One region of the Rummeliibacillus sp. G93 genome, then DNA from elsewhere that is predicted to be linked to it. Evidence: a T-box and tRNA genes for the amino acid it is inferred to sense, from the RefSeq annotation. Region 1 holds a T-box; the other holds one or more tRNA genes.
The links. The T-box of region 1 lies ahead of ileS (isoleucine--tRNA ligase). A T-box ahead of a tRNA ligase gene usually reads a tRNA of that ligase, here a tRNA-Ile.
Positions count from the first base shown of each region.

Region 2: it has a tRNA-Ile gene. The T-box ahead of ileS (isoleucine--tRNA ligase) is inferred to sense a tRNA for this amino acid. The anticodon was not compared.

Region 1 covers NZ_CP097314.1:943,478-947,880, reverse strand. The annotation lists gene ileS (isoleucine--tRNA ligase) at 1-2,672, opposite strand, end outside; T-box leader at 2,732-2,949, opposite strand; gene M2M59_RS04680 (DivIVA domain-containing protein) at 2,993-3,502, opposite strand; gene M2M59_RS04675 (YlmH family RNA-binding protein) at 3,592-4,380, opposite strand.
Region 2 covers NZ_CP097314.1:2,277,118-2,281,520, forward strand. The annotation lists gene menD (2-succinyl-5-enolpyruvyl-6-hydroxy-3-cyclohexene-1-carboxylic-acid synthase) at 1-108, opposite strand, end outside; gene M2M59_RS11330 (isochorismate synthase) at 98-1,483, opposite strand; gene M2M59_RS11335 (TraR/DksA C4-type zinc finger protein) at 1,639-2,160, opposite strand; tRNA gene M2M59_RS11340 (tRNA-Glu) at 2,331-2,402, opposite strand; tRNA gene M2M59_RS11345 (tRNA-Ser) at 2,410-2,500, opposite strand; tRNA gene M2M59_RS11350 (tRNA-Asn) at 2,504-2,580, opposite strand; tRNA gene M2M59_RS11355 (tRNA-Ile) at 2,589-2,665, opposite strand; tRNA gene M2M59_RS11360 (tRNA-Gly) at 2,670-2,743, opposite strand; tRNA gene M2M59_RS11365 (tRNA-Phe) at 2,748-2,823, opposite strand; tRNA gene M2M59_RS11370 (tRNA-Asp) at 2,843-2,919, opposite strand; tRNA gene M2M59_RS11375 (tRNA-Met) at 2,923-2,999, opposite strand; tRNA gene M2M59_RS11380 (tRNA-Ser) at 3,027-3,119, opposite strand; tRNA gene M2M59_RS11385 (tRNA-Ile) at 3,130-3,206, opposite strand; tRNA gene M2M59_RS11390 (tRNA-Met) at 3,214-3,287, opposite strand; tRNA gene M2M59_RS11395 (tRNA-Ala) at 3,309-3,384, opposite strand; tRNA gene M2M59_RS11400 (tRNA-Pro) at 3,401-3,477, opposite strand; tRNA gene M2M59_RS11405 (tRNA-Arg) at 3,482-3,558, opposite strand; tRNA gene M2M59_RS11410 (tRNA-Leu) at 3,587-3,675, opposite strand; tRNA gene M2M59_RS11415 (tRNA-Gly) at 3,681-3,755, opposite strand; tRNA gene M2M59_RS11420 (tRNA-Leu) at 3,792-3,876, opposite strand; tRNA gene M2M59_RS11425 (tRNA-Lys) at 3,887-3,962, opposite strand; tRNA gene M2M59_RS11430 (tRNA-Thr) at 3,971-4,046, opposite strand; tRNA gene M2M59_RS11435 (tRNA-Val) at 4,056-4,131, opposite strand; rRNA gene rrf (5S ribosomal RNA) at 4,140-4,255, opposite strand; rRNA gene M2M59_RS11445 (23S ribosomal RNA) at 4,383-4,403, opposite strand, start outside.

The DNA of each region.
Region 1 (4,403 bases):
CAGCGTTCGCATTTTTCACCTTCTGCTTTTTCGACTACAACAGCAACATTTTCAACTTTCAATGCATCTGCAGGTGCGTTATCAACAACTCCGCCTACAACAAATTCTGATACAATGTTCAACTGAGCAAAATTGATTTGTGGATCCTGTAAAAGAGTAACCGTTTGTTCATCACCGAAGACTGTTACTTTTGCTTCTAATGATTTCCCGATTGTTTTCGCATTACGAGCTTCTTCTAATGCTTTTAATACTGTGTTTCGAATCGCCATAATAGAAGTCCATTTTTCTGATAGTTGTTCGAAATTCTCTTTTTGAACAGCATCAGGCATATCTGTCAATTGGACGCTTTCAGCATCTGCATAGCTTAGATAAGACCACATCTCATCTGTTGTATGCGGAATGATTGGCGTTAATAATTTCAATAACGCATTTAATGTATCATACATCACGGATTGCATTGCACGGCGCGGCTGAGCATCTGCACCCTCGATATATACAACATCCTTTGCAATATCCAAATAGAATGAACTTAGCTCTGCTGCTACAAAGTTGTTGATTGCTTTATAAACAGTCGCAAATTCATAACGATCGTATGCATCACGTACTGTTTGAATCAGCTTTTGTAGCTCCATGTACATATATTGATCGACTTCACGTAAATTTTCATACGATACATAGTCTTGTTCTGGATTAAAGTCGTGTAAATTACCGTGTAAGAACTTTAATGTATTACGGATTTTACGATATACTTCTGACACTTGTTTCAGCATATCCATCGAAATACGCACGTCTGCTGTATAGTCAACAGAAGCTACCCATAGACGTAAAATATCTGCTCCGTATTGGTTCATCACTTTACTTGGCGCAATGATATTGCCAAGCGATTTACTCATTTTTCTTCCATCTCCATCAAGTACAAAGCCGTGTGAAAGCAATCCTTTGTACGGCGCATGGCCATTGATAGCTACAGAAGTGATAAGAGAAGAGTTAAACCAACCGCGATATTGGTCAGAGCCTTCTAAATACAAGTCTGCAGGATAACGTAATTCAGGTCGTTCAACTAATACACCTTGGTGAGATGAACCAGAGTCGAACCATACATCCATAATGTCTGTCTCTTTCGTGAATTCTCCATTTGGCGATCCCTCATGCGTGAATCCTACTGGTAGCAATTCTTTCGCTGTTTTTTGGAACCAAATATTTGAGCCATGCTCACGGAATAATTTTTGTACGTGTGAGATGGTTTCTTCAGTGATAATTTCTTCCCCGTTCTCTGCATAGAAGACTGGAATTGGCACGCCCCATGCACGCTGACGTGAAATACACCAGTCTCCGCGGTCGCGAATCATGTTGTACAGGCGAGTTTCACCCCATACCGGCGTAAAATTCGTGTCACGGATAGCTTGAAGCAACTCTGGACGGAATTTATCAATAGATGCAAACCATTGTGGTGTAGCACGGAAAATAACAGGTTTTTTTGTACGCCAATCGTGCGGATATGAGTGTTCAAAGAATGTAAGATTCAATAACGCGCCAGCCTCATCCAATTTTTCGCAGATCGGTTTGTTGGCTTTATCGTAAAACATACCAGCAAACTCGCCCGCATCTTCTGTTAAGCAGCCTTTATGATCTACAACTGATAAAGTTTCCAGTCCGTAACGCTTACCGACTTGATAGTCATCTTCACCATGGCCAGGTGCTGTATGAACACAACCAGTACCAGCATCAAGCGTTACATGGTCGCCCAGCATAACAAGTGATTCACGATCAAATAGAGGATGTTTCGCCGTTACATTTTCAAGGTCCGTCCCTTTGATTTCACGATCGATTTCAGGATTTTCCCAGCCTAGCTTCTCAGCTACCGCTTCAAGCAATCCTTTCGCAATAATGTATTTTTGACCATTCTCTTTTACAACTACATACGTATATTCAGGATTTACAGAAATACCAAGGTTCGCAGGAATCGTCCAAGGTGTTGTCGTCCAAATAATGAATTTTTCCCCTGCATTTACTACACCTTTTCCATCTAAAACATCAAAAGCAACATAAATAGAAGGAGATTTAATATCTTTATATTCGATTTCTGCTTCTGCTAAAGCAGATTCACTTGAAGGAGACCAATACACTGGTTTTAATCCTTTATAGATATAGCCTTTTTTAGCCATATCGCCAAACACGCCAATTTGACGCGCTTCGAATTCCGGTTTCAAAGTGATATATGGGTTTTCCCAATCACCGCGAACTCCAATGCGTTTAAATTGTTCACGTTGGCGTTCTACTTGTTCGTATGCATACTCTTTACAAAGTTCACGGAATTCCGCTACAGTCATTTTCTTGCGGTCAACGCCTTTATTTGTTAAAGCTTGCTCAATTGGAAGTCCGTGAGTATCCCAGCCCGGTACGTATGGTGAATAGTGCCCAGTCATAGAACGATGGCGATTTACCATGTCTTTTAATACTTTATTGAGCGCATGGCCCATATGAATATCACCATTTGCATAAGGAGGGCCGTCATGCAAGATGAATGCTGGGCGATCCTTCGTACGTTCTAGAACTTTTGTATAGATGTCCATATCCTTCCACTTATCTTGAATTTTCGGCTCATTGTTTGGTAGATTTCCGCGCATAGGGAAATCTGTTTTTGGCATTAACAGGGTATTTTTATAATCCATTTTTATTCCTCCTTGACTACTTGAAACTCATTTTTAAAATAAAAAAACTCCTCATCCCAAAAAGGGACGAGGAGGAGATTTCTCGCGGTACCACCCTAGTTGCGCTGTAAAAGCGCCGCTTAAGACACCTTAACGCGGTGTTGACGAGATTGCCTACTTCCCTTTCAACAATCTAGTTCAGGAGTGATTTTCTTTTATAAGCGTTTCGTTTAGGCTTCCACTATCCCTAAATCGCTAGACGGCACTTATAAAGTACTCTCTCCATCATTACTTTTATATATGATGACATTATAGTTAAAATGGACGCTTCCAGTCAAGTACTAATCCTGTGGCAGGTCCAGATGCTCTAATTCTGCGGTATCCACTTCATATTCCATTAAATGATCCCAATCATCTGATTGAATTAAATCCAATTGAGCTTCGACAATCATTTTGAAACGATTGCGGAAGACTTTTGATTGCTTTTTCAATTCTTCGATTTCCATTGCGATGCGGCGAGCTTTGGAAAGGGCTTCATTGACTATACGATCCGCGTTTTTTTCAGCTTCTTTGACAATTAGCTTTGCTTCTTTTTGAGAGTTTCGACGGACTTCTTCTGCTGCTTCCTGTGCAATGACAATTGACTTTTGCAACGTTTCTTCAATTGAGTTATAGTGCCCAATCTGTTCGTTACTTGAAAGAAGTTTATTCTCAAGCTCCTTTTTTTCTTTTAGCACTATTTCATAATCTTTAATAACTTGTTCTAGAAACTCATTTACTTCATCTTCATTATATCCTCTAAAGCCGCGACTAAATTCTTTATTATGTATATCAAGTGGCGATAATGGCATGATTTGCACCTCTCCTTAACTACATTTACTCATTATTATACATTTCTCTATTTGGAAGTTCACTCAAATTCTGCATTTTTATAAGAAAATTACGATTTTCGGTCCATTTTCCCTACTTTCATGCGGTATTTATCTTTTTTTGTCTTACCTTCGATTGATTGAATGATAAAGCGGCCGAGTCCTCTTATGGATATCAAATCGGATTCTTGCAATTCGAAAGAAACTTGTTCACATAGGGCAAAATTCACTTTTACTTTCCCACCATTGATGAACGCAGCTGCTTTCTGGCGCGATATTGGATAAACCGAAGCTATGACAGTATCTAAACGTAAAGAACTTGTTGTTGTTGACTGCTCTTTCCAATCGGCATCAGGAGGCAATAAAGTATCAGACGTAGGCAATTGCCCCACTTCTACTTTAGCTTGGCCAACGCTAATCAGATTGAGCCTCACATATTCAAACACTTCTTTGGCCACAACAAATTGAACAGTTTCTGAGCCCACACGTATGTCGCCAAACTTAGAGCGCTCAAGTCCAATCGATAATAAGGCGCCCAGTACATCTGGATGTTTTAAATGAACAAATTTCGAAGGATAGCTAAGTTGACAAATAACTAGGTTGAAATCTTCTTCTGACGGTAAAAAGTAATCTGGATAAATGAGAGCTCTTTGTCGCTCCGCTCCATCAAATAAACCAGCCATAGAAACTTGTATATCGCCATTCTTCCCAATAATATTGTGGACAATCTGACTCATGCGTGGATCTAAAAAATCGGTTAGCTTTGGCGCATACTGATCCTCCACTTCTTTTTTCCACCCGATTACTTGTTCGATAAAGGCTCTCTCCGATGGCCTGAAATGTTGAAATACATCTTCCATTGTAGTGTCTCCCTTTTAATTTC
Region 2 (4,403 bases), 1.3 Mb from region 1:
TGGCGTAGAACGAGAGCCAGGGCTCACTACAACATCTTTTATGCCGGTAGCATGCAATGCACTCACAAGTTTATATACATAGTTATTTAAAATCTCTTTATTCGTCATCTAATTGACCCCCTAAAGCGCGAACCATTGGGCGGAATTTTACAAGTGTCTCTTCATACTCACTTTGTGGCGTTGAATCAGCTACAATGCCTCCGCCCGCATATAAAAAGGCTTTATTCGAATTTAATAATGCTGATCGTATTGCAACCGCAAATTCACCATTATTTCGATCATCCAGCCAACCAATTGGTGCTGCATATAAACCTCTGTTCATCGGTTCATATTGGCGTATCACTTCCATAGCGCGCATTCGCGGCACACCGCCTAAAGCAGGAGTCGGATGCAAGGTTTTCGCCAATTGCAAAATCGTAGCTCCATTCTTTAAATGTCCCTCAACAGGTGTAAATAAGTGTTGGATATCCCGGATTTTTAATAGTTCAGGTTGGCTAGGGATTGAATAAGAAGAACAATTATCCTTAAATGTCTTGCCGATCATATCCACTACGTATTGATGCTCTGAACGGTTCTTCGCATCATTGTATAATTCAAGCCCTAAACGTTCATCTTCATCGCTTGATCTCCCACGTTTAATAGAACCCGCTATACATGATGAATATGCGTAAGCATCTTGCACTTTTACTAAACGTTCAGGAGAGGCGCCAAAAAAGAAATGGTTTTTATATTCTAAGCCAAACAGATAGCTATTTTGTTGTTCATTCATTAGCTGTGCAAGTACATTTGCTGAAGCAACTGGCTCTTGAAATTTCAAAACATGTGAACGCGCAATGACTACCTTGTCCGCTTCTTTCTTTTGAATAAGATTTGTTACTTGTTCAATCGATGTAAGGTAAGCAGCTTTATTGGGCTCTGTACTTTCAACCACTATTGGTTTAGCGTATTCCACTTTCTCAAATGTGTAGCTTGCACGGAGAAGTTCATCTCTTTTTTTGCAAAGCTTCTGAAACAGTCCTGCTTCTTCCCGTTCTGCTATATAGTTTGTGCTAATATAGCTGTGTCCGTTACGGATAATTAACTGGTAGGTAGCAGCTGCGAAAAATGCTTCTGGCACATCATCCCACTCGCCTGACTGTGTGTTGGCAGGATCAAATGTAAAACCTCCGAATAATACGGGTCTTACATTCTCCTCATTTGTGAGTACATGCTGCGTGAGCTTCTTCCATTGCTGGTCGACCTCTTCAAAACGTCCCTCATTTAATCCGCTTTCGATTATATGTGCATGGCCTAAGCCAACTAACGTAAAAGTTTGATCAGGATTTTGCCAGAAAAAACGTTGTCCAGTAAATTCTTCTTCACCCGCATGAAAAAAGGCTAATGCAGACAAAGAGCTAACTTCGATTGTTTCTGAGAAAAACTGCAGTGTTGTTTTTTCTGTATCCTTTTGGTCGCCGATTGTTGACGACAACTGATGATTCATGAAAATTACCTCCGTCAGTAGATCATTTATCTACTAAGTACATACTTCTATATATTCTATCATACAACTTTCATTAATTTTCGGCACTTATTTGCTTTTTTAATGACTAATCATGGAATTTGGACAAAACAAAAAGACTGCGTAAATGCAGTCTTTTATAAATCTGTATCATAAATTCCATCAGATTCGCTTCCTTTATCAGATGGTGAATCTGATGAGCCATATTCTTCGACAACCAGAAAGCTATCTTCGCCGTCAACACGGTAATCCTTCAAATTGCTCGGATGTGAAGTATTCCCTGTCAGAACTCCTTCTTCAACTGAACGTTCCGTTGTATCTAGTGTATCCTCCGCATGCTCTATGCAAGTCAAAGTTCTAGGCATTGCTTCTAAGCGTTCGTAAGGAATTTCTTTACCACACACTACACAGGTACCATACGTACCAGCCTCCATGGCCCGAAGCGCTTCTTTAATTTCTTCTTTTTGAAAGTCATGGAATTTATCCATTGCAAGCTCTGTTGCTTGGTCTGTCAGATCTGTCGCCTGATCAGCAGGATGGTTATCATAGTTAGAGAGCTCCGTTGATTCAAAAACCCTGTCATTATCAGGCCTTTCTTCAATACGTTTCAGCTCATCCAATAATTCATTCTTTAAATGTTGTAATTGTTGTTCGTTCATATACTTAGCCTCCCATTCTTTCTTATTTATTCCCCAAAAACAACTTTTCAAAGCCATTTTTCGATTTTTAAGAAAAGAAAAAAGATGAGATGGAAATTCTCGAAATATTGAACGGATTAACATAAAAATAAAAAAGTCTTTAGAACATAAACTGTTCTAAAGACTTAGTATGACCCCTACGGGATTCGAACCCGTGTTACCGCCGTGAAAGGGCGGTGTCTTAACCGCTTGACCAAGGGGCCAATTGTATGGCGGAGAAGGAGGGATTTGAACCCTCGCGCCGGTTGCCCGACCTACACCCTTAGCAGGGGCGCCTCTTCAGCCACTTGAGTACTTCCCCACATGGCTCCGAAGGCAGGACTCGAACCTGCGACCCTCTGATTAACAGTCAGATGCTGCTACCAACTGAGCTACTTCGGAATAATAAATGGTGGGCCTAAATGGACTCGAACCATCGACCTCACGCTTATCAGGCGTGCGCTCTAACCAGCTGAGCTATAGGCCCATTTTGGAGCGGGTGAGGAGAATCGAACTCCCGACAACAGCTTGGAAGGCTGTGGTTTTACCACTAAACTACACCCGCATCATGGTGGGTCGGGACAGAATCGAACTGCCGACACTTAGAGCTTCAATCTAATGCTCTACCAACTGAGCTACCGACCCATAATGCTTTTGAAAAAAATGGCGGTCCGGACGGGACTCGAACCCGCGACCTCCTGCGTGACAGGCAGGCATTCTAACCAGCTGAACTACCGGACCATTTGGTTGCGGGGGCAGGATTTGAACCTGCGACCTTCGGGTTATGAGCCCGACGAGCTACCGAACTGCTCCACCCCGCGATAATGTTATATATTATTTTGTGATAATGGAGGAGGAAGAGGGATTCGAACCCCCGCGCGGTTTGACCCGCCTGTCGGTTTTCAAGACCGATCCCTTCAGCCAGACTTGGGTATTCCTCCGATATTTAAATGGTGGACCTTGCAGGACTCGAACCTGCGACCGGACGGTTATGAGCCGTCTGCTCTAACCAACTGAGCTAAAGGTCCTTTAATATGGCGGCCGAGGGGATCGAACCCCCGACCTTACGGGTATGAACCGTACGCTCTAGCCAGCTGAGCTAGGCCGCCATGATATTATATTTTAAAATTTGGTGGAGCCTAGCGGGATCGAACCGCTGACCTCCTGCGTGCAAGGCAGGCGCTCTCCCAGCTGAGCTAAGGCCCCAAATTAATTTTTTTAATGGTCGGGAAGACAGGATTCGAACCTGCGACCCCTTGGTCCCAAACCAAGTGCTCTACCAAGCTGAGCTACTTCCCGGAAATGGTGCGCCCAGCAGAAGTCGAATCCACAACCTTCTGATCCGTAGTCAGACGCTCTATCCAGTTGAGCTATGGGCGCATATGTAAATTTCTCTAATTTATAAAAATGGTGCCGAGGACCGGAATCGAACCGGTACGGTAGTCACCTACCGCAGGATTTTAAGTCCTGTGCGTCTGCCAGTTCCGCCACCCCGGCATATTTGGAGCGGAAGACGGGGTTCGAACCCGCGACCCCCACCTTGGCAAGGTGATGTTCTACCACTGAACTACTTCCGCATATGCTGTGTTAATCTGGCAATATTTAATTTAAAATGGTGCGGGTGAAGGGAGTCGAACCCCCACGCCTTGCGGCGCTAGATCCTAAGTCTAGTGCGTCTGCCAATTCCGCCACACCCGCGTGATTAAAATGGTGAGTCATGTAGGATTCGAACCTACGACCCTCTGATTAAAAGTCAGATGCTCTACCAACTGAGCTAATGACTCATTTTAAGTGGTGCCGGCGAAAGGAGTCGAACCCTCGACCTACTGATTACAAGTCAGTTGCTCTACCAACTGAGCTACACCGGCGAATAAATATGGTGGAGGATGACGGGATCGAACCGCCGACCCTCTGCTTGTAAGGCAGATGCTCTCCCAGCTGAGCTAATCCTCCATATTACAGCCTAGCAACGTCCTACTCTCACAGGGGGAAGCCCCCAACTACCATCGGCGCTAAAGAGCTTAACTTCCGTGTTCGGCATGGGAACGGGTGTGACCTCTTTGCCATCATTACTAGACCTATTATTTATTTAAGGACAAGAATTATTATACCATGTTTTCTAGAAAAGTCAACAACTTTTTTTAAAAAACTATTTCTTGTTCTCTCAAAACTGGATAAACGTAAATTGAAGGTTCTTAAGAAATTTGGTTAAGTCCTCGATCGAT